Regions from separate parts of the Mesorhizobium sp. WSM4837 genome, predicted to be linked through region 1. Evidence: riboswitches for the same ligand, from Rfam matches in the RefSeq annotation. Region 1 holds a riboswitch; each other region holds the start of a gene.
What was found. A riboswitch is a leader RNA that binds a small molecule or an ion and turns the genes downstream of it on or off. The one in region 1 is predicted to bind cobalamin.
Positions count from the first base shown of each region.

Region 2: it holds a riboswitch for cobalamin, as region 1 does, so the genes downstream of both, metE (5-methyltetrahydropteroyltriglutamate--homocysteine S-methyltransferase) here and AC0L3D_RS03270 (aromatic ring-hydroxylating oxygenase subunit alpha) in region 1, are expected to answer to the same signal.
Region 3: it holds a riboswitch for cobalamin, as region 1 does, so the genes downstream of both, AC0L3D_RS35850 (ABC transporter ATP-binding protein) here and AC0L3D_RS03270 (aromatic ring-hydroxylating oxygenase subunit alpha) in region 1, are expected to answer to the same signal.
Region 4: it holds a riboswitch for cobalamin, as region 1 does, so the genes downstream of both, AC0L3D_RS14810 (CbtB domain-containing protein) here and AC0L3D_RS03270 (aromatic ring-hydroxylating oxygenase subunit alpha) in region 1, are expected to answer to the same signal.

Region 1 covers NZ_JBVVQE010000004.1:120-4,975, reverse strand. The annotation lists gene AC0L3D_RS03285 (molybdopterin-dependent oxidoreductase) at 1-8, shown strand, start outside; gene AC0L3D_RS03280 (FAD-binding oxidoreductase) at 5-751, shown strand; gene AC0L3D_RS03275 (FAD-binding oxidoreductase) at 761-1,876, opposite strand; gene AC0L3D_RS03270 (aromatic ring-hydroxylating oxygenase subunit alpha) at 1,900-3,147, opposite strand; cobalamin riboswitch at 3,260-3,462, opposite strand; gene AC0L3D_RS03265 (DUF680 domain-containing protein) at 3,965-4,171, shown strand; gene AC0L3D_RS03260 (DUF680 domain-containing protein) at 4,239-4,463, shown strand; gene AC0L3D_RS03255 (DUF680 domain-containing protein) at 4,538-4,774, shown strand.
Region 2 covers NZ_JBVVQE010000052.1:25,949-30,804, forward strand. The annotation lists partial or broken gene AC0L3D_RS25550 (IS5/IS1182 family transposase) at 1-30, shown strand, start outside; gene metE (5-methyltetrahydropteroyltriglutamate--homocysteine S-methyltransferase) at 124-2,469, opposite strand; cobalamin riboswitch at 2,585-2,774, opposite strand; gene AC0L3D_RS25560 (adenosine kinase) at 3,156-4,148, opposite strand; gene metK (methionine adenosyltransferase) at 4,257-4,856, opposite strand, start outside.
Region 3 covers NZ_JBVVQE010000142.1:172-5,027, reverse strand. The annotation lists gene AC0L3D_RS35860 (FecCD family ABC transporter permease) at 1-380, opposite strand, end outside; gene AC0L3D_RS35855 (ABC transporter substrate-binding protein) at 410-1,357, opposite strand; gene AC0L3D_RS35850 (ABC transporter ATP-binding protein) at 1,354-2,166, opposite strand; cobalamin riboswitch at 2,254-2,458, opposite strand; gene AC0L3D_RS35845 (AraC family transcriptional regulator) at 2,724-3,554, shown strand; gene AC0L3D_RS35840 (bifunctional helix-turn-helix transcriptional regulator/GNAT family N-acetyltransferase) at 3,654-4,589, opposite strand; partial or broken gene AC0L3D_RS35835 (co-chaperone GroES) at 4,813-4,856, shown strand, end outside.
Region 4 covers NZ_JBVVQE010000021.1:59,416-64,271, forward strand. The annotation lists gene cbiB (adenosylcobinamide-phosphate synthase CbiB) at 1-305, shown strand, start outside; gene cobO (cob(I)yrinic acid a,c-diamide adenosyltransferase) at 491-1,105, opposite strand; gene cobU (bifunctional adenosylcobinamide kinase/adenosylcobinamide-phosphate guanylyltransferase) at 1,107-1,604, opposite strand; gene AC0L3D_RS14805 (CbtA family protein) at 1,627-2,391, opposite strand; gene AC0L3D_RS14810 (CbtB domain-containing protein) at 2,421-2,600, opposite strand; cobalamin riboswitch at 2,638-2,847, opposite strand; gene AC0L3D_RS14815 (heparan-alpha-glucosaminide N-acetyltransferase) at 3,157-4,149, shown strand; gene AC0L3D_RS14820 (methyltransferase family protein) at 4,146-4,652, shown strand; gene AC0L3D_RS14825 (MerR family transcriptional regulator) at 4,753-4,856, opposite strand, start outside.

The sequences.
Region 1 (4,856 bases):
ATCCATGAGCGACGGGCCGGCGGCGCAGTCGCCCTGGCAGACGGTGACCATCGCCCGCATCGAAAAGCGCACGCCGCGCGTCACCAGCTTTTTCCTCCAGCCGTCGCGGCCCTTCGCCTATCGTGCCGGGCAGCACGTCGATGTCAGGCTGACGGCGCCGGACGGCTATCAGGCGCGCCGCTCCTACTCCATCGCCTCGGCGCCGGAAGCCGGCGAGACGATCGAACTGGCGATCGAAAGGCTCGATGATGGCGAGGTCTCCCCCTTCTTCCACGATATCGCGGCGGTCGGCGACGAGGTCGAGTTGCGCGGACCGCTCGGCGGCCACTTCGTCTGGTCCGACAGCGACGGCGGCCCGCTTCTGCTGGTCGGCGGCGGGTCCGGCATGGTGCCGCTGATGGCGATGATCCGCCATCGTGCCGCACGCAAATCGGTGGTGCCCGCGGCGTTGGTGTTTTCTTCAAGGGTTTGGGACGAGGTGATCTTTCGCGATGAGCTGATCGATTTCCACGATCGCCGGGACGGCTTCGATCTGGTGCTGACGCTGACCCGCGAGCCCGCCCGGCGCCCGGCGGACTATTCACGGCGGATCGACGTTGCGATGATGGAGCAATCGATGGTGCGGCTGCCCGCACCGCCAAGGTTCGCCTTTGTCTGCGGCTCGAATGCCTTCGTGTCGGCCGCCGCCCAGGCGCTGATCGATGCCGGCGTTCCGGCAAGCCTCATCCGCACCGAGCGCTACGGGGTTTAAGCTCCCCGGTCAGGCGTCGATCTCGAGCGCCGTCAGCGGCTTCGAACAGCAGGCCAGGATGAAGCCGTCGTCGATCTCGTGATCGAGGATGCCGCCATTGTGGCTCATCTCGACTGTGCCCGAGACCTTTTTCACCTTGCAGGTTCCGCACAGGCCGAACTCGCAGGCTGCGGGAATTCGTACGCCCGAAGCGCGCGCCGTCTGCAGCACGGTCTGGCCGGCAACGCAGTCGGCATCGATATCCGAAAGCGAAAAGCGGATCGGCGTTGCGGCCTCGGCAGGTACCTCGACCCCACCCTTTGCCGGCCCACCCTCTGGCGGCGAACCGAACGGGGCCGGTATTTCCTCCACCGCCGGGGCCGCAAAGCTCTCCTGATGGTAGTTGGCCATGTCGAAGCCGGCCGCCTCCAGCATCTGCCGCACGGCGCGCATGAACGGGTCGGGGCCGCAGCAGAAAATTTCGCGCTCGCGAAAATCGGGCGCCAGCAGCGGCAGCCTTATCGCGTCGATCCGGCCCATATGGCCGAACCAGCCCTCACGGCTGGACCGCTCCTCGATCATGAAGCCGAGCGTCAGGCCCGGCATGCGGCTGCCGAGCAGCTCGAGTTCCTTGCGGAAGATGATCTCCTCGGGCTTTCGCGCGCAGTTGACGAAGCCGACATCGGTCCATGGCGCGCAGTCGTTCAGCCAGCGCAGCATCGACATCATCGGCGTCACGCCGGAGCCGGCCGAAATGAACAGATACTTGGCCGCGGGATGGCTGTGCAGCGAAAAGTCGCCCGCCGGCCCATAGGCCTTCACGTGAACGCCGGGCTTCAGATTGTCGAACATCCAGCGGGTGCCGAGGCTGCCGGCCTGCGCTTTCACCGTCACCGCGATCGAGAACGGCCGCGACGGCGAGGACGACAGCGTATAGGTCCGCATCAGCGGGCCCTCGGTGGTCGGCAGTTCCAGCGTCACGAACTGCCCCGGTCTGTAGCGGAACCAGGTCTGGTTGTCAGAGCGGAAGGTGAAGGTCTTCACGTCAGGCGCCTCGTCGCTGACGCCGATGACTTCCAGCACCTGGAGCCTGTCGTTCCAGGGCGCCATCTCGTCGAGATGGCGGTAGAGGCCAAGGTCCGTCATCGCATTCATCCCCTTGACCCCGTTCAGGCGACGCTGCGCAGCGCCGGCCGCCCGGCCTCGGCAAGGCGCGGCCCGATGAAGGAGGCGTACCATTCGACGAACTGGATGACGCCGCCCTCATGCAGTTCCGAATAGGGGCCGGGCTCATAGGCCGGCGACAGGATGCCGAAGGCGTTTTCCTCGACGATGCGACGGTCCTGATCGTTGGTCTCGGTCCAGACATGGGTGAGTTCGGCGAGGTCGTAATCGACGCCTTCGACCGCGTCCTTATGGACAAGCCATTTGGTGGTGACGGCCGTTTCCGTGGCACTGATCGGCAGCACGCGGAAGGTGACGGCATGATCGCCGAGGATATGGTTCCAGGTCGTCGGATAGTGATAGAGCAGCAGCGAGCCGATACGGTCGGTCGAAACGCTGTCGGAAAGGTTCTTCTTCACCGCGCGTCTTCCCGTCATCGTGTAGCTGACGGCGTCGCGCAGCAGCGGCGCGCGGGTGGCGCGATACTGCCCGGCCGGATCGATGCGGAACTTGCTCGGCAGGCCTGCCGCCTCGCATTTCGCCCAGTGCGCGAGCATCTCCGGATCGCTGTCGGCGCCCTGCACCCCGGTCACCGTCGGCGCTTCCGGGAATGTCTTGCAGAGTTCCGGATGGTTGCCGGCGCAATGATAGCACTCGCGGTTGTTCTCCCAGACGAGCTTCCAGTTGCCCTTCTCGACGATGGTCGATTCGAAGGCGACTTTTGCCTCGCGCAGCCGGTGCGGCAGGAGGTAAGGCTCGATCATGGCTCGCATCGGCGCGAAGTCGACCGGCTCGTTGGCCAGGCAGATGAAGATGTAGCCGCCAACGCTTTCGCAAGCCACCGGCTTCAGGCTGAACTGGCTCTTGTCGAAGCCGTCTGCCATCTGGCGAGCAAACAACAGCCGGCCGTCCAACTCGTAGGTCCACTGGTGATAGGGGCAGACCAGCTTCGCCGCAGTGCCCTTGTCGGCATTGCAGACACGGCTGCCGCGATGCCGGCAGGAATTGTGGAAGGCATTGATCTTGCCTTGCTGGTCGCGGACCAGCACGACCGGATAGTCGCCAATCTGGGCGGTGATATAGCTGCCAGCTTTCGGCAACTCGCAATCGTGGCCGATGAACAGCCAGTCGCGATACCAGATCAGCTCCATGTCGAGCTTGAAGAAATCTGGATCGGTGTAGAAGGGCTGCTCGAGCGAATAGCCTTGCCTGCGGCCGTGCAAGAGCCTCAGCATGTCGTTGCGCGCGTCCATGTCCTGTCCTCGTGTAAGGACTGAACTGGTGGTGATGGAGGGAGGATCGGCCGCAGACCGGCGACAGGGCCGACATGCATCATCCACCTCTTGACCGCCCACCGCGATCAGTCGAGTCTAAAAATCTCGGGCTGGTTTCCGGGCTCTGGAGTGTCCTTGCGGACTCATCGCGACACCTTCCCAGGCTTGTGGCCCAGTGGTCTCCCGTTGCGACTTGAACTCCACCACCGTTGCGGGGGCAGCACCGGGTTCTGACCGGCTTCCCAATTCTCCGCTTCGTCGTCACCAAGCGGCACCTGAGATGGCGTGATCTAATCATGCCGGCCGGCTGACTGTCGGCATGAAAGCGACATCGTATCCATGCGGCGCGACACCGCCGGCGAAACCTGCAGGTTTATATCTGCAGGGCTGAAACCCCACTTTTCGGCGGCCACTGTCGGCTGCTGTGACATCGAATCTGACCCGCGGCGGAGGTCAGGAAAGTTAACAGTTTACCAAAGTGACTATTAGCCGCTTCTAAAATCGAACCGAACGGTTCGTTTCTGTTGACAGCGTGCAGCACCCTGTGAACGCAGATCCGCCAATCCGTCAAATCATGAATGGCTAATTTTGAATAAGGTATTGAAAACAAACCATAAAACCATGGTAGCAGATGCCTCTGGTACAATTTCAAGGTGTAGATTCTTGGTCCACACGGAACAACTTCGTGATTGGAATCCGCCGAATGGCCTTCCCACATCGGGGCTGTCCGAATGACGCGCATCCTCCCAAGACACGCCGCTAGGCGGACGGAAGACTAAGATACTGGAGTACTAAAATGAAAAAGATCGCTCTTGCTGCCGTCGCCGCTCTGGCCATCACCGGCAGCGCCTTTGCCGGCAGCGACCATTATGGGTCCAACGCCGCCAACCAGCCGACTGCTGCGATCGACAGCTCGTATACGGCCTCTGTCCAGACGCCGGCTCACGCTGAAAAGCAGCCCGTTGGCCCGGGCGCCGACCGCAACCTTTTCGGCAACAATTAACAGCTGGTCCCAAACAGCAAAGTGGCGGTCCGCCGCTCGGGATCTGAGGAACTCAGGAGTATTTGAAATGAAGAAGCTCATTCTTGCCACCGCCGCCATTGTGGCCATCTCCGGCGGCGCTTTTGCCGGCAGCGACAACTTTGGATCGAACGGTGCCAACCAACCGGCCGCCGCGGTCGACAGCAACTCGTACACGGCTTCGATTCGGAATTCGGCTTCGGCGCAGAATCCGGTTCCGGCTCACGAGAAACCCGTCAACGGCAGCGACCGTAACCTGTTCGGCAACAACTAACAGTTCGTTCCAACAGCGGCGGCGGCATTTGCCCGCCGCGCTGGTGGAACCAAGAAAATCCAGGAGTTTTGAAAATGAAGAAGATCGTTGTTACCGCCGCCGCGCTTTTGATTGCTGCCGGCAGCGCTTTTGCCGGTAGCGACAACTTTGGCGGAACCGACATCAACAAGCAGGCGACCATCAACGTCGACAACACGCAGACGTCTTCGGTACGCAATACCGGCTCGCCGGTCTACAAGCTGCTCAACTCGTCGGGCGACTTACAGAAGTCCGCCCCGCAGGGCAGCGACCGGAGCCTGTTCGGCCGCTAGCGCATCGGCCCGAAAATCGGTTCGATTTTCGGAAAGCACGATGCGCAGCGTTAAAGTGTTAGAGCGTACTTTTGTGCGTCCA
Region 2 (4,856 bases), on a different contig from region 1:
GTCGAGCGGACCTTCGGCTGGACGACAAGGGTGGGGACTCGCAGGCGTCCACCGACCTGTGCGCGGCTTTTCGATGTCGTCCTTTGTTTGAATTATCCGCGAAGCCCGCCACATGTTTGCCCGTCACAGTGGCTCAGCGGCCTGCGCCTGCACTTTCTCCCGCAATGCGCATGCTGCAGCGACCATGTTGATGAGGGCAGGGCGGACCTCCTCCCATTTCCTTGTTTTGAGGCCACAGTCCGGATTCACCCACAATTGGCCGTCCGACAGTCGCTCGCGGGCAAGTTGGGCGAGATGCAAAATCTCGCCAATCTCCGGGACACGTGGTGAGTGAATGTCGTAGACGCCAGGACCGATTTCGTTTGGATATTTGGACTTGGTGAAGGCGTCCAGCAGTTCCATTTTGGAGCGCGACGTCTCGATCGAAATGACGTCCGCGTCCAGTTCAGCGATCGAGTCGATGATCTCATTGAACTCCGAATAGCACATGTGGGTGTGAATTTGGGTCGCGTCCTCTACACCCGTTGAAGCGAGACGGAAGCATTCGACTGCCCAGCCGAGATAATGTTTCCAATCGGACTTCCGCAGGGGCAAGCCTTCGCGAAACGCGGCCTCATCGATCTGGATCACCCTTGCGCCAGCTCTTTCAAGGTCGGCCACTTCATCGCGGATGGCGAGTGCGATCTGGCGGCAGGCCTCGGCGCGGGGTACGTCGTCGCGAACAAAAGACCAGTTAAGAATCGTCACTGGGCCTGTGAGCATGCCCTTCACCGGCTTTTTCGTCAGCGACTGGGCAAATTGCCACCAGAGAACCGTCATCGGATTGGGCCGCGATACGTCGCCGAAGATGATGGGAGGGCGCACCAGCCGGGAGCCGTAACTTTGCACCCAGCCATGCTGGGTGAAGGCGAGGCCGGACAGCTGCTCGCCGAAATGCTGGACCATGTCGTTTCGTTCGAACTCGCCATGTACCAGCACGTCCAGCCCGATCTCCTCCTGCCAGCGGACCGCCGCCTCGGTCTCCTTCTTCAGGAAGGCCTGGTAATCGACATAGCTCAGCCGGCCCTTCGCATGAGCGGAGCGCGCCCTGCGCACCTCGGGCGTCTGCGGGAAGGACCCGATCGTCGTCGTCGGGAACGGCGGCAGGCCGAGCGTGTCAGCCTGGACTCTGGAGCGCTTGGCAAATGCGCTCTTTCGTTGCTTCATGGCGCCGTCAATGCTGATAACCCGCCCATGGACGAGCGGATCATGGACCTTTCCAGACATTGCGCGCGCCGCGGCCGCCTCGGCAGAAGCTTTCAGTGCGCCTGCTACGGCCTCCCTGCCTTCGGATAAGGCTTGGGCCAGCACAAGCAGCTCTTCACTCTTCTGGGCGGCGAATGCCAGCCACGAACTGACATCCACATCGAGCGCGGTCTCCATCCGCAGGTCCATCGGCACATGAAGCATCGAGCAGGAAGGCGCAATCTCGACGCAATCCAGCGGCCAGCCGGCAATGATCGGCTTGATGCGGTCGAGAATGGCAGCCAGGTTCGCGCGCCAGACGTTGCGGCCGTCGATCAAGCCAAGTGAGAGCACCAGATCCTTCGGTGCGAGCCGACCAACCGTCTCCAACTGCTCGGGAGCGCGCACGAGGTCGAGATGTAGGCCCGCCAGGCGCAGCGAAAGCGCGGTCGCCAGATTGTCTCCCAGCGGCCCGAAATAGGTCGCCAGCATAATTTTCAACTTGGGCGCGGCTTTCGACAGCTGGCCGTATGTGAATTCGAAGGCAGCTCGTTCGTTCGGGCTAAGGTCGAGCACAAGGGCCGGCTCATCAATCTGCACCCAGTCGGCCCCCGAGAGCTCCAGCCTCCGCAGGAGTTGCTCGTAGACGGGCAGCAGCCGCGGTAGGAGCGCTATGGGATTGAAACACTGGTCGGGAGACTTCGCCAGCTTGAGGAAGGTGACCGGTCCAAGGATGACCGGGCGTGTATGGATGCCGAGCTCCTTTGCCTCCAGAAAGTGATCGACTGGTTTCGTCGACGAGAGGGCGAATGCCTGATCGTCGCTCAGCTCCGGCACGATGTAGTGGTAGTTTGTGTCGAACCATTTGGTCATTTCCATCGCGGTTACGCGCTGGCCCTGAACTGCATGCCCGTGACTGGCGTGAACGCAACCCGCAGTATCGCCTTGCGTCCCGCGCGCCATCGCGAAATAGATGTCGAGGGGGACCTCGCCGCCCGTCCAGCCATAACGGGATGGCACGGCGCCGACCATTGCTGCGGTGTCGAGCACATGGTCATAAAGTGAGAAATCGTTCGACGGGATTTTCGACACGCCGCGGTCGTGCTGCTCGCTCCAGCTGGCGGCACGGAGTGCCTTCGCCGTCGACAGAAGGTTGGCAGCAGAAGATTTTCCGGACCAGTAGCTTTCGAGCGCGAATTTCAGTTCTCGCCGGCGACCGATACGCGGCATGCCAAGCGTTGCTATGGGAACTTGCTGGGAGACATTCATTCCATACCCCAATGGTTGCGGCGGGGACAAGGAAGGCGCTAGAAGGCCGGCATAAACGCCGAGCTGCCGCGGCCACCAGACACCCCGCCCGTGGACGTTGTTTACCGTGGCAGGTCTCCTGGCTCGCGGGTTACAGCCTCTGCCCCGTCTTCCCGGGGCAGTTCGCCCCAGTGACATTGATGGGTTTGGCTCGCCGCTTACAGTTGCGGGGGCAGCGCCGGCTTCCCTCTTAGCTCCGCTACGGCAACGCCTAGCGGAGAACCACGACACGCGGACAATCGCAGCAGTCCGCTTTGTTGTCAATGCGGTATAAAGAAATGTTTATGTCTTTATGTGAAATTGTTCGTTTGCGGCGTGTTCTCAAGTCGCAGGTCGCGGTAGAGCTGAGCCGTTTGCGCCACTCTCCGGGCTTGTGCCTCGCCGCTCGGGCAATCTGCCGGTGACACGATCCCGGCTCAAAAACGACTTCGTCAAAAACACGTTTTGGCCATCATGATCGGCGGCAGTACTGGCCGAAGTGCGACAACGTTCCTGAGCCTGCAAAATTGAAATTTGGAGAAAACCGCCATCCTTCACGGACGGGCACGCGACATTTCGATGTGTACGCGCTTGTCTGGACAGCCTCACAAAGGGCGCTGGCAGCACCTCGCTGAAACACCGCCCTACAACAATCCCGCCTGCTCAGCCTCGCGGCGCAGATTCTGCCGCGGCCTGGGGCCGATCTGCTGGATCACCAGTCCGGCCGCCAGGGAGCCAAGGTCGCCGCAGGTCTGCAGGTCGCGGCTTTGCGTGTAGCCATGCAGGAAGCCGGCGGCATAGAGATCGCCGGCACCCGTCGTGTCGACCAGTTCCTTGATGGCGGTCGCCTTGATCACCACGGTCTCGTCGCCGCGCACGATGACGGAGCCTTTTTCCGAGCGGGTCACGGCGGCGATGCGGCAATCCTTGCGGATCTGCGCCAGCGCCTCGTCGAACAACGCCGTCTGGTAGAGCGACTTGATCTCGTGGCTGTTGGCAAAGACGATATCGACCGTGCCCGAACGCATCAGGTCGAGGAATTCGTCGCGGTAGCGGTCGACGCAGAACGAATCCGATAGTGTCATTGAGACTTCGCGGCCTGCCGCGTGCGCCAGCTTCGCCGTCTGCCGGATCGCTTCCTTGGCGCGCGGCGGGTCCCACAGATAGCCTTCGAAATAGGTGACCTTGGCGCCAGACGCCTTGTCGGCCTCGACATCCTCCGGCCCGAGCTCGACGCAGGCGCCGAGATAGGTGTTCATCGAGCGCTCGCCATCGGGCGTGACGAAGATCATCGAGCGCGCCGTCGGCGGCTCGCCCTTGAGCGGCCTGGTGTCGAAGGCGACGCCCTGCGCGTGGATGTCGTGGGCGTAGATTTCGCCCAGCGCATCGTTGGAGACCTTGCCGAAGAAAGCGGCGCGGCCGCCGAAGCTGGCGACACCCGCCGCCGTGTTGCCGGCGCTGCCGCCGGAGGCTTCGATGGCCGGGCCCATGCGGCTGTAGAGCAGTTCGGCGCGCTGTGTGTCGATGAGGTTCATCGCACCCTTTATGATGCCGTTGGTCTCGAGGAATTCCTCGTCGCACTGCGCGATGATGTCGACAATGGCATTGCCGATGCAAAGCACGTCATATTTCGACATCAGTGTCTCCGCCAAAACCCGAGCCGGCTTCTCGCCACGCCGGGGCCGGCGTGTTTTTGGCGAGTGTGGAATGGGTCGCCCTATGCCCACGCATCCAATACCCGCGCATCACGCAGCTGCCGGTCCTGCCTCACGCAACAGGTCGTCAGCTCTGTCCGTCTTTTCCCAGGTGAACTCCGGCTCTTCGCGGCCGAAGTGTCCGTATGTCGCGGTCTTGCGGTAAATCGGCCGTAGGAGATCAAGCGCCTTGATGATGCCTTTCGGCCGGAGATCGAAAAGCTCAAGGACGGCGCGCTCGATTCTTTTTTCATCAATCTTTGCGGTTCCGAATGTATTGACGAGGATAGAGACCGGCGCGGCCACACCGATCGCGTAAGCAAGCTGAACCTCGCACACCTCCGCCAGTCCGCTGGCAACGACGTTTTTTGCAACGTACCGCGCCGCATAGGCGGCCGACCGATCAACCTTGGACGGGTCCTTGCCCGAAAAGGCACCGCCGCCGTGACGCCCCATACCGCCGTAGGAATCGACGATGATCTTGCGGCCCGTAAGCCCGCAATCGCCCCGCGGCCCACCGACCACGAACCGGCCTGTTGGATTGACCAGGAACCTTATCCCGGTCGTATCCAAGTCGTGGGGCAAGACCGGCCTTATGATCTCCTCAATGACGCCTTCGCGGACCGTGGCTTGTGAGACCTCTTCGTCGTG
Region 3 (4,856 bases), on a different contig from region 1:
GTGAAGGCGGCAACCGGCAACGTCCAGATGCCGAAACGGTCGCCAAAAATGGTGATGACGGAAACAGCGCCGGCCGCGGCACCGGAGGACAGGCCGAACAGGAACGGATCGGCGAGGTCGTTTCGGGTTACCGTCTGCAGCAGCGCGCCGATGACGCCCAGCCCGGCGCCGACACAGATCGCCATGATCGTGCGCGGCAGCCTGAGATCGACGACAATCTTGGCAACCGGGATATTGCCGAGTGAGCCGGGCACGAGGTCTCCGTCCAGCCCGGCCGCATGTCCGAGCGCAGCAATCACGTCGCTCAACGCTATGACCGTCGATCCATAGGCGATCGACAGCAGAGCAAGCGCGGCGATTGCTGCCGCTCCTGCTGCCATGGCCATTTCGAATGCCCTGTGGCGCAAGCTCAGAAGGCTTCCGGGTGTATCGCGCTGGCGATCTTGCCGATCGCCTCGATGTTAGCAGGTCCGGGCGTCAGCTCGGCATAGCGCAGCGCGACGAAGCGCTCGTTCCTGACCGCATCGGTCTCCTTCATTGCCGGATGGACTTTGAGGAAGTCGAGCAGTTTCCTGTAACCGCCGCCGTCCTGGTAGTCGAGCAGGATCAGGAACTGCGGATTGCGGGAAGCGACCGTTTCCCAGTCCGTGTTGCCCCAGCTCGTCTGCATGTCGGCCATGATGTTGTCGCCGCCGGCAGCGGCGATCATGGCGCTGGGGATCGCGAACTTGCCTGATGTGAAGGGTTTGTCTTCGCCGGAGTCGTAGAGCAACACCCGCGTCCGCTCGCGGTCGCCGACCTTTGCCGTGATATCGGCGAGTTGCGCTTTCCAGCCTGAAACAAGTTTTTCCGCCCTGGCTTGCTTGCCGAAAATCCTGCCCAGCTTTTCGATGTCGCCGTAGAGCAGGTCCATCGAGGCGGCGGGGCGGTTGTTGTCGAGATGGACGCAGCTTTCCGTCAGCACCAGCGTCTTGATGCCGTGCGGCGCCAGCGTATCTGGCGTTACCTCGCCGCCCGGCTTCATGCCGTAATACCAGCCGGCGAAGAAGAAATCAGGCTCGACCGCGACCAGGTTTTCGAGCGTCGGGTATTTCGGCGCGAGTTCCGGGATCGCTCCCTGCCCGGCCTTGAATTCCGGACCGACCTTGTACCATCCGGTGATGCCGGTCAGACCGACGATCGACGGTTGCAGCCCCAGCGCGAAGGCCATCTCGGCCATGTTCATATCCTGGATGACGGCGCGCTTCGGTGCGGCGTCGAACGTCAGCGGTGTGCCGCAGCTGTCGACTGTTACCGGGAAAGCGAAGGCGGTCTGGGCAAGCAGCAGAGAGGCAAAAGACAGTGCCAGGCGTTTCACGGATGTTGCTCCTTGGTTAGATCAGAAGAGGCACGGTTCGGGACTTCGAACACCGTGAGTTCGCGGTCTTCGGTCGGATGGCGCAGCCGAAGCACCTCGACGCCGAAAATCTCGCGGATCAACTGCTTGGTCAGCGCCTCGCGCGGACCGGCGAGTGCCTGCAGGCGGGCCTTGTTCATCACCGCGACCCTGGTGGCAAATGGCGTGACCAGCGACAGATCATGCAGCACCGCCACGACGGTCATGCCAAGCTGCGATACGAGTTCGAGGAGTTCGCTGCGGGCGCGCGGATCGAGATGATTGGTCGGTTCATCGAGGAACAGGATTTTGGGCTCCTGGGCGATGGCGCGCGCCAGCTGGGCGCGTTGCCGCTCACCACCCGACAGCGAGCCGATCGTGCGGCCGAGCAGCGGCAACAGGCCGGTTCTGCGAAGCGCTTCGACGACGATGTCGCGTTGCTCGCTCCTGCGTCGCAAGCCGGCATGCGGGACCCGCCCAAGTCCGACGTAATCGATCACGGCAAGCCGCGGATCGGGTTGATCGGTCTGGCCGACGACCGCCATGTGCAGCGCCCGCTCGGCGGCCGGAAATGTCTCCAGCCGGCGTCCGGAAAATCTCACATCTCCCGCGCTCGGACGCAGCGTGCCGCATAGCATGCGCAGCAGCGTCGTCTTGCCGGCGCCGTTGGGACCGATGATGGCGAGGCGGTCTCCCGCCGCGACCGAAAGGCTGACCGCACTGACCAGGCGCTGGCCATTCGCCGTGGCGCTCAGTTCACGCGCTTCAAGAAGAGGCTGGCAGGCGTCCAACTTACCGTCACTTTCTCAATGGCGACGGAAGGAAGCTGGACCGGCCGACAAGACCGACGTCCACGTCTCCTCCCGGCACACCCCGTCCGGTCAACTCGTGCGATGGCAGGTCTCCTGGCTCGCGGGTCCTTGCGCCATCCTGCCTTCCCAGCCTTGCCGGCCAGTGGCATTTTCGGATTTTGCTCGCCGCTTACAGTTGCGGGGGCAGCCACGGCCTCGATCCGAAGATCTCACCGTGTTCCCTTTTCACCCCTCGCCTTTCGGCTTGGGGACCATCAGTCAGCCACCCTAGTTTTCCGCCAATCCCAGCGCAATAAGTTTCCGGGGTTCGGAGTGCCCCGCGAGCAATGGTCTTGTCAGAACGAGCATACCGAATCTCGTAATGTAATAACGTTACTACTTAAAAGACAACGCCTGCTCCCGTCAAGCCCTTCGCCCAACGCCTTGGACTTGCCGACCACCGTCGCATTGCGCGGTGCGCAATTTCGATCAAACTGCCTCCACCAGGAAGCGGTATCATGATCTGTCCAATGCGCAGTCCCACAGCAAGGAGCCATATGAACCCGACCGAGAAAGCGCTGTGGTTCGTCGAAAGCCACCTGCCGGAAGCCATCTCGCTCGACGATATCGCCAACAGCAGCGGCGTGTCGCGCTTTCACGTGACGCGGGCTTTCGCTGCGGCGACCGGCCGTTCGGTGATGGGCTACCTGCGTTCTCGCCGGCTGACCGAGGCGGCGCGCAGGCTCGCCGCCGGCGCACCGGACATTCTCTCGGTCGCGCTCGACACCGGCTACGCCTCGCATGAGGCTTTCACCCGCGCCTTCCGCGACCAATTCGGCACCACGCCGGAACTGGTGCGCGCGCAAGGCTCGCTCAAAAACCTCGATCTCGTGGAGCCGATCCTGATGGACCAGTCCTTCCTCACCAATCTCGAGCCGCCGCGTTTCGAAACCAGCCGGCCGTTCCTCATCGCCGGTCTCGGCGAGCGCTACAGCTGCGAAACCAGCGCCGGCATCCCGATGCAGTGGCAGCGGTTCGGCCCCTATATCGGCAACATTCCAGGCGAGGTCGGCGACGTCGCCTATGGCGTCTGCGTCAACGGCGACGACGCAGGCAATTTCGACTATATCGCCGGCGTCGAGGTGTCCGATTTTTCGGACCTTCCGAAGGAGTTTTCGCGCGTACGCGTGCCGATGCAGAAATACGCCGTGTTCGCCCATCGTGGCCACATCTCGACCATCCGCCGCACGGTCAACACGATCTGGAACAAATGGCTGCCGGCCTCCGGGCACAAGATTGCCGACGCGCCCGAATTCGAGCGCTACGGCCCCGAATTCGATCCGCGCAGCGGCAATGGCGGGCTGGAAGTCTGGATACCGGTCGGGTGAGGAAGGGCCAGTTTTCAACTTGTGTTGGAGACTAGTGTCGAGGCGCTCCGCCTTATCTTGCCTACTCCCCTTGTCCCACAAGGGGAGTAGGGAAAGACGCTACAACTCCAGGTTCCAGTTCTGGCCGACCAGATCCTTGCCGAAGGCGTGGTGGCGTTCCTGATTGGCCAGCTTGAACCCGGCCGCCTCGTAGATGCGGCGCGCTGAGGTGAGCACGTCGTTGGTCCACAGCGTCAATGTCTTGTAGCCCTTGGCACGGGCAAAGCCGATGCATTCCTCGACCAGCCGCCTGCCGATGCCGAGACCGCGCGCCGAGGGTTCGACGTAGAGCAGGCGCAGCTTCGCCACCGCGTCCGACTGGCGCACGACGAAGACCGAGCCGACGACTTCCCCTTCCCGCTCGGCGATCCAGCTGCGTTCCCATTTCGGATCGTAGGATTTGGCGAAAGCGCCGAGGATTTCGGCGACCAGCGCCTCATAAGTTTCGTCCCAGCCATATTCCTGCGCGTAGAGCAGGCCCTGGCGATGGATGATCCAGCCGATGTCGCCGACCTGCAAGGACCGCAGCATGTAAAGGACCTTGGGCTCTGCACTCTCGCCCAGCAGGCGCTGCACCGTCTGCATCGCCTTGACCAGCCTGTCCTGTTCCGGTGCGGAAAGCCGCTCGAGCAGGGCCGCGACCTGATCGTGCGAACCCTGGTTCAGCGGCGCGAACGCCGCTCTTCCCGCCGGCGTCAGCGCAATCGACGAGCGCCGCGCATCGGCTTGCGTCGCCACGCGCTCGACCAGACCACGCTCCTCGAATTTTTTCAGCAACCGGCTGAGATAGCCGGGGTCGAGCCCGAGATCGCGCGCAAGATCGGTGGCGGTCAGGCCATCGCGATGCGCCAGTTCATAGAGCACCCGAGCCTCGGTCAGCGAGAAGGCGCTTTTCAGCAGCCCTTCATCGAGCAGCCCGATCTGGCGGGTGTAGAAGCGGTTGAAGCCCCGCACCGCATCGATCCGCTCCCTGCCGGGTTGATGATGAATCGTCATGGCATCCTCCTGCCAGCACAAGATCAACCACTTAGTTGACTTAGTCAAGTATCAGTTCGAAGCAGGCTGCGGCTGTCGATCAGCTCACTCAGCGCCTTGACTCTCGCCAGCCACCGGCTTATCTCACCGCCACGTTAGCACTCGCCATTGGTGAGTGCTAAGCGTAGGTCCGGCGCCGCCGGACGGAGGAACTATTCTCACCATTCTCACCGAGGAATAAAAAATGGCAAAGTCGAAGTTCCGCCCGCTTCATGACCGCGTGGTCGT
Region 4 (4,856 bases), on a different contig from region 1:
CCGCCTTCCTCGTCAAAGACGCCGATGCCGGCAACGCCTGGCGCACCGTGCGGCGCGACGCGAAAAAGCACCGCTCGCCCAATGCCGGCTGGCCTGAGGCGGCGATGGCCGGCGCGCTCGGCCTGGCGCTGGCCGGGCCGCGCTCCTACGACGGCGTCATGGTCGACGACGCGTTCATGGGCGAAGGCGGCCGCCGCGATGTCGAGAGCGTGGACATCAGACGAGCGCTAAGACTCTATCAGGTTGCCGACTTTCTGCTGATGGGACTGTTCGGCTTGCTGTCGGTGATCGTCATCGTTGCGTGACGTCCACTGTGCGGCCTTTCCTTCTCCCCTTGTGGGAGAAGGTGGATCGGCGCGCAGCGCCGAGACGGTTGGGGTGTTGGACGGAGTGCTGTCGGTGCCAAGCTAGAACACCCCTCATCCGACCTCGCTTCGCGAGAGGCCACCTTCTCCCACAAGGGGAGAAGGAAGAAGAGGCGAACGAAACCTCAAAACTCTATGCCTTGCTGCGCTTTCACGCCGGCGGAAAAGTGATGCTTCGTAACTCCCATCTCGGTGACCAAATCGGCCGCCTCGACCAGCGCCGGCTTGGCGTTGCGGCCGGTGACGACGATATGCAGGTTTTCGCGCCGGCCCTTCAGCGCCGCCACCACCGTGTCGAGATCGAGATAGTCGTAGCGCAGCGCGATGTTCAACTCGTCGAGCACCAGAAGGCTAATCGATGGATCGGCCATTAGCTCGAGCACCTTGGCCCAGGCAGCCTCGGCGGCGGCGATGTCGCGCTTCAAATCCTGCGTTTCCCAGGTAAAACCCTCGCCCATCGTGTGCCAGACGACCCGGTCGCCGAAAGCGGCAAAGGCGTCCTTCTCGCCGGTATGCCATTTGCCCTTGATGAACTGGACGACGCCGACGCGCCTGCCGTAGCCGAGCATCCTCAGCGCCAGCCCGAAGGCGGCAGTGGTCTTGCCCTTGCCGGGCCCGGTGTTGACGATCAGCAGTCCCTTCTCGACCGTCTTGGCCGCGACCTCGGCGTCCTGCACCGCCTTGCGCTTGGCCATCTTGGCGCGGTGGCGTTGCTCGTCCCTGTCATCGATATCGGTCATATCACTTCACCTTGAGCGGCAGTCCCGTCACCATCAGCAGCACCGTGCCGGCGACGGCGGCGACCTGCTGGTTGAGCCGGCCGGCGGCATCGCGAAACCGGCGGGCAAGCGCATTGTCAGGCACGATGCCCTGGCCGACCTCGTTGGAAACCACGAACCACGGCCCGCGCGGCCGCGACAGCACATCCGCCAGCCCTCGGCATTCGGCCTCAATGTCGCGTTCGGCCAGCATATGGTTGGACAGCCACAGCGTCAGGCAGTCGATCAGGACAGGCCGGCCGTCAGGCAGCGCCCCGATCGCGCCGACGAGATCGAGCGGCGCATCGATCGTCGTCCAACCGTCGCGACGCCGCGCTCGGTGCAGCGCGATGCGTTCGTGCATCTCGTCGTCATAGGCTTGCGCCGTGGCGATGTAGGTCCACGGCGCTGGACAGGCCGTCACCAGGCTTTCGGCATGCGCGCTCTTGCCCGAGCGTGCACCGCCGACGACCAGGGTCAGCTTGCTGCCTGGAGCAGCGCGATCAGGCAAGGCTGTCGCGCAGGCCGGTTGCGGCGCCGGTCAAGCGGCCGCGCACCACGCCGACGACAGCGCCGAGCACCAGCCAGAACACCAGATTGGTCAGCGTCACCGCCACCACGAACTGGTGGTGCAGGCCTTCCGGGATCGGCGATTCGAAACTTTCGGGCTGCGGCGCGCCGACAATATGCGGCGCGACGATCAACGCTACGGCAAGAAGGGCCAGCGGCAGCGATTTGCGAAAGGCGAGCAGCCCGAGACCGGCAGCCGTCGCCACCACGGTCGCCGTCCACCAGATCTGGCGCTGGGCGAAATCGGCCGCCGGCATCGCCGGCAGTTCGGGCGGCAGGCCGAGGTTCGGGGCCAGCGTGAACACCGCGAAGCCGGCAAGGCCCCAGAACAGGCCCTGTCGCCAATTGCCGATGCCGCCGGCGAATTCCGAAGCGGCGACCAGGATCAGCGCAAAGCCGATGCCGGTGACGACGTTGGCAACGACGTTGAAAGCGAAGCGCTCGAAGCCATCGGCCGGCGCCCAGCCTTCCTCTTCCGCGGTGGCTGCTTCAGCCGGCACGGCGCTGCTCATGGCATTGCTGCCTGCTGCGGCCGGCGACAAACCATGGTCATGCGTGTGACCACCGCCGGCCTGTTCGTAGACTTCTGCCTTGAGGATGAGTGGCACGGTGGCGTAGGCCTGCATGCAGGCCAGAACGACGCCGGCCACTAGCCCTGCGATCGCCGCGATGAACACGACGTTGCGAAACAGTGTCATGGTGTCAGCCCCTCGTCAGTGGCCCCCCGTCAGTGGCATGGAAAGCCCATCGAATGGCGATAGTCGTGAGCGGCATTGTGGACCGCATCGATATGCGAGAAGCCGACAAAGCCCATGACGAAAACGCCGAGAAATGCAGCAAGCGCCAACTGCCCAAAGCGCGACTGCGAGGAGACGGAAGCGCCGAGCGAGACGGAAGCGGTATTCATGTCTTGTCCTTTCGCCCTCCACCCGAGGGCATAGAAGTCAGTTCTCCTGTCGCCGGCAGGTCTCCTGGCTCGCGGATCAGCGCCCTTCCCCACCTTCCCGAAGAAGCTCTTCCCGAAGAAAATCTTCAGTGGCATATGGAGAGGACTACCGCACACAGTTGCGGGGGCAGCCACGGCATCGGGCGAATTTTGCCCCTACCGCATTCCCTCTTGGTTCCAAAACGGAACCGACGACGGCTGCGACTATAGGCAGAATCGCCGCGCCCGGCAAACCAAATTCCGCCAGCTAGCAGCGCGAATGCGCCGTCAAGGTAATCGTTTCTCGGGGGCTCTTCCTTCTCCCCTTGTGGGAGAAGGTGGCCTCGCGAAGCGAGGTCGGATGAGGGGTGTTCCAGCTTGGCAAAAGCCGCGCTCCGTCCAACACCCCTCTTCCGTCTTGGCGCTGCGCGCCAATCCACCTTCTCCCACAAGGGAGAAGGAAGGGCGGCGCCTGTCTTCTTTTGTCCGGGGCAACCATGATAGTCGTCTTGCAGCACTGAATCAGAATTGCGAGACCATGACCATTCCTACGCCGGCCGTTCAGGACCGATCCAGGCGCATCATCGCCATCGACGTCGCCCGCGGCATCGCTTTGCTTGCCATGGCGAGCTACCATCTCACCTGGGATCTCGAATTCTTCGGCTACACCGATCCCGGCCTGACCGCCTTTGGCTGGTGGAAATTCTACGCGCGCTGCATCGCTTCGACCTTCCTGTTCCTGGTCGGCGTCAGCCTGTTCCTCGCCCATGGCAAGCAAATCCGCTGGAACGGCTTCTGGAAACGCTTCGCCATGGTCGGCGGGGCGGCGCTCGCCATATCGGCCGCCACCAGGCTTGCCACACCCGACAGTTTCATCTTCTTCGGCATCCTGCACGAGATCGCGCTCGCCAGCCTGCTCGGCCTGGCGTTTCTGCGGCTGCCGGCGCTGCTGACGCTGGTTGTCGCAGCTTTCGTCATCACCGCGCCGCTCTACCTCAGGTCCGAGATCTTCGATCATCCGGCCCTGTGGTGGGTCGGCCTGTCGGCAACCAACCCGCGCTCCAACGATTATGTCCCGCTGTTTCCATGGTTCGGCGCTGTGCTTGCCGGCATCGCAGCGGCAAAGCTTGCCTTCGCCTCCGGCATGCTGACGCGGCTGGCGGGCCTAACGCCCGGCCGCTGGACTAATCCGCTGGTCTTTATCGGCCGGCACAGCCTCGCCTTCTATCTGATCCACCAGCCGGTGCTGATCGGCTCGGTCTGGCTGATTTCGCAAGTCATGCCGGCAGCCGTCGAAACCAGGCAGGTCACCTTCCTGAAAGAATGCCAGGCATCGTGCGAGCAATCGCGCGACACGGAGTTCTGCAGCAGCTATTGTGTCTGCATGCTCGATACGCTCGAGGGCGAGGCCACGCTTGATCGGCTCTACCGCAACGACCAGGCTGCGGAATGGAAGGCGCATCTCGACGAGCTCGCCGGCGCCTGCACTGCCAAGGCCGACGGCACTTTGATGGAGGGAGGAGCACAATGACCGACCATCAGCAGAAACCGGGCCAACAGAAACCGGGACAGCAAAAACCGGGGTTTATACCGTGGCCGCCGCTGATCTATGTCGCGGCCATCGCCGTCAGCATCGCGCTTGGCTTGCTTTATCCGCTGCCATGGATCGGCGGCCTTTTGGGCGACATCCTGTTCGCGGCCGGCTGGGTGGCATTGTTCGGCGTCGTCGCACTCTGGTTCACGGCGATCCGCATCATGATCCGGGCAAAGACGACGCTCCACCCGAACGCCGTGCCGGACCATCTGGTTACATCGGGCCCCTTCGCCGTCAGCCGCAATCCGATCTATCTGGCCAACACGCTGCTGATGATCGGCGTTGCCCTTATCTCGGGGAACGTATGGTTCCTGCCGCTGGCGATCATCGCCGCCTTCGCAACGCAGAAAATGGCGATCGAGGGCGAGGAAAAAGTTCTGGCAACGAAATTCGGCAAGAAATACCGGGATTACGCAAAAAGGGTGCGCCGCTGGATTTGAGGCGGCAACCGGAGCGGAGCGTACATTTGAGTAGGTGAGCATCGGAAGCGCAGAAAGCCACGCTGGCTGGCCGCCAGAGTAGAATTATCAAAAAGGCCGATCAGGTGTTGACGCCAAGCTCCACCAGCCGCTCGACGCAGGACTCTTCGGCCTGGTCGAGTTCGGCCAGGGTCTCTTCGAGATCGCGGCGCTTCTGGCGCAGAT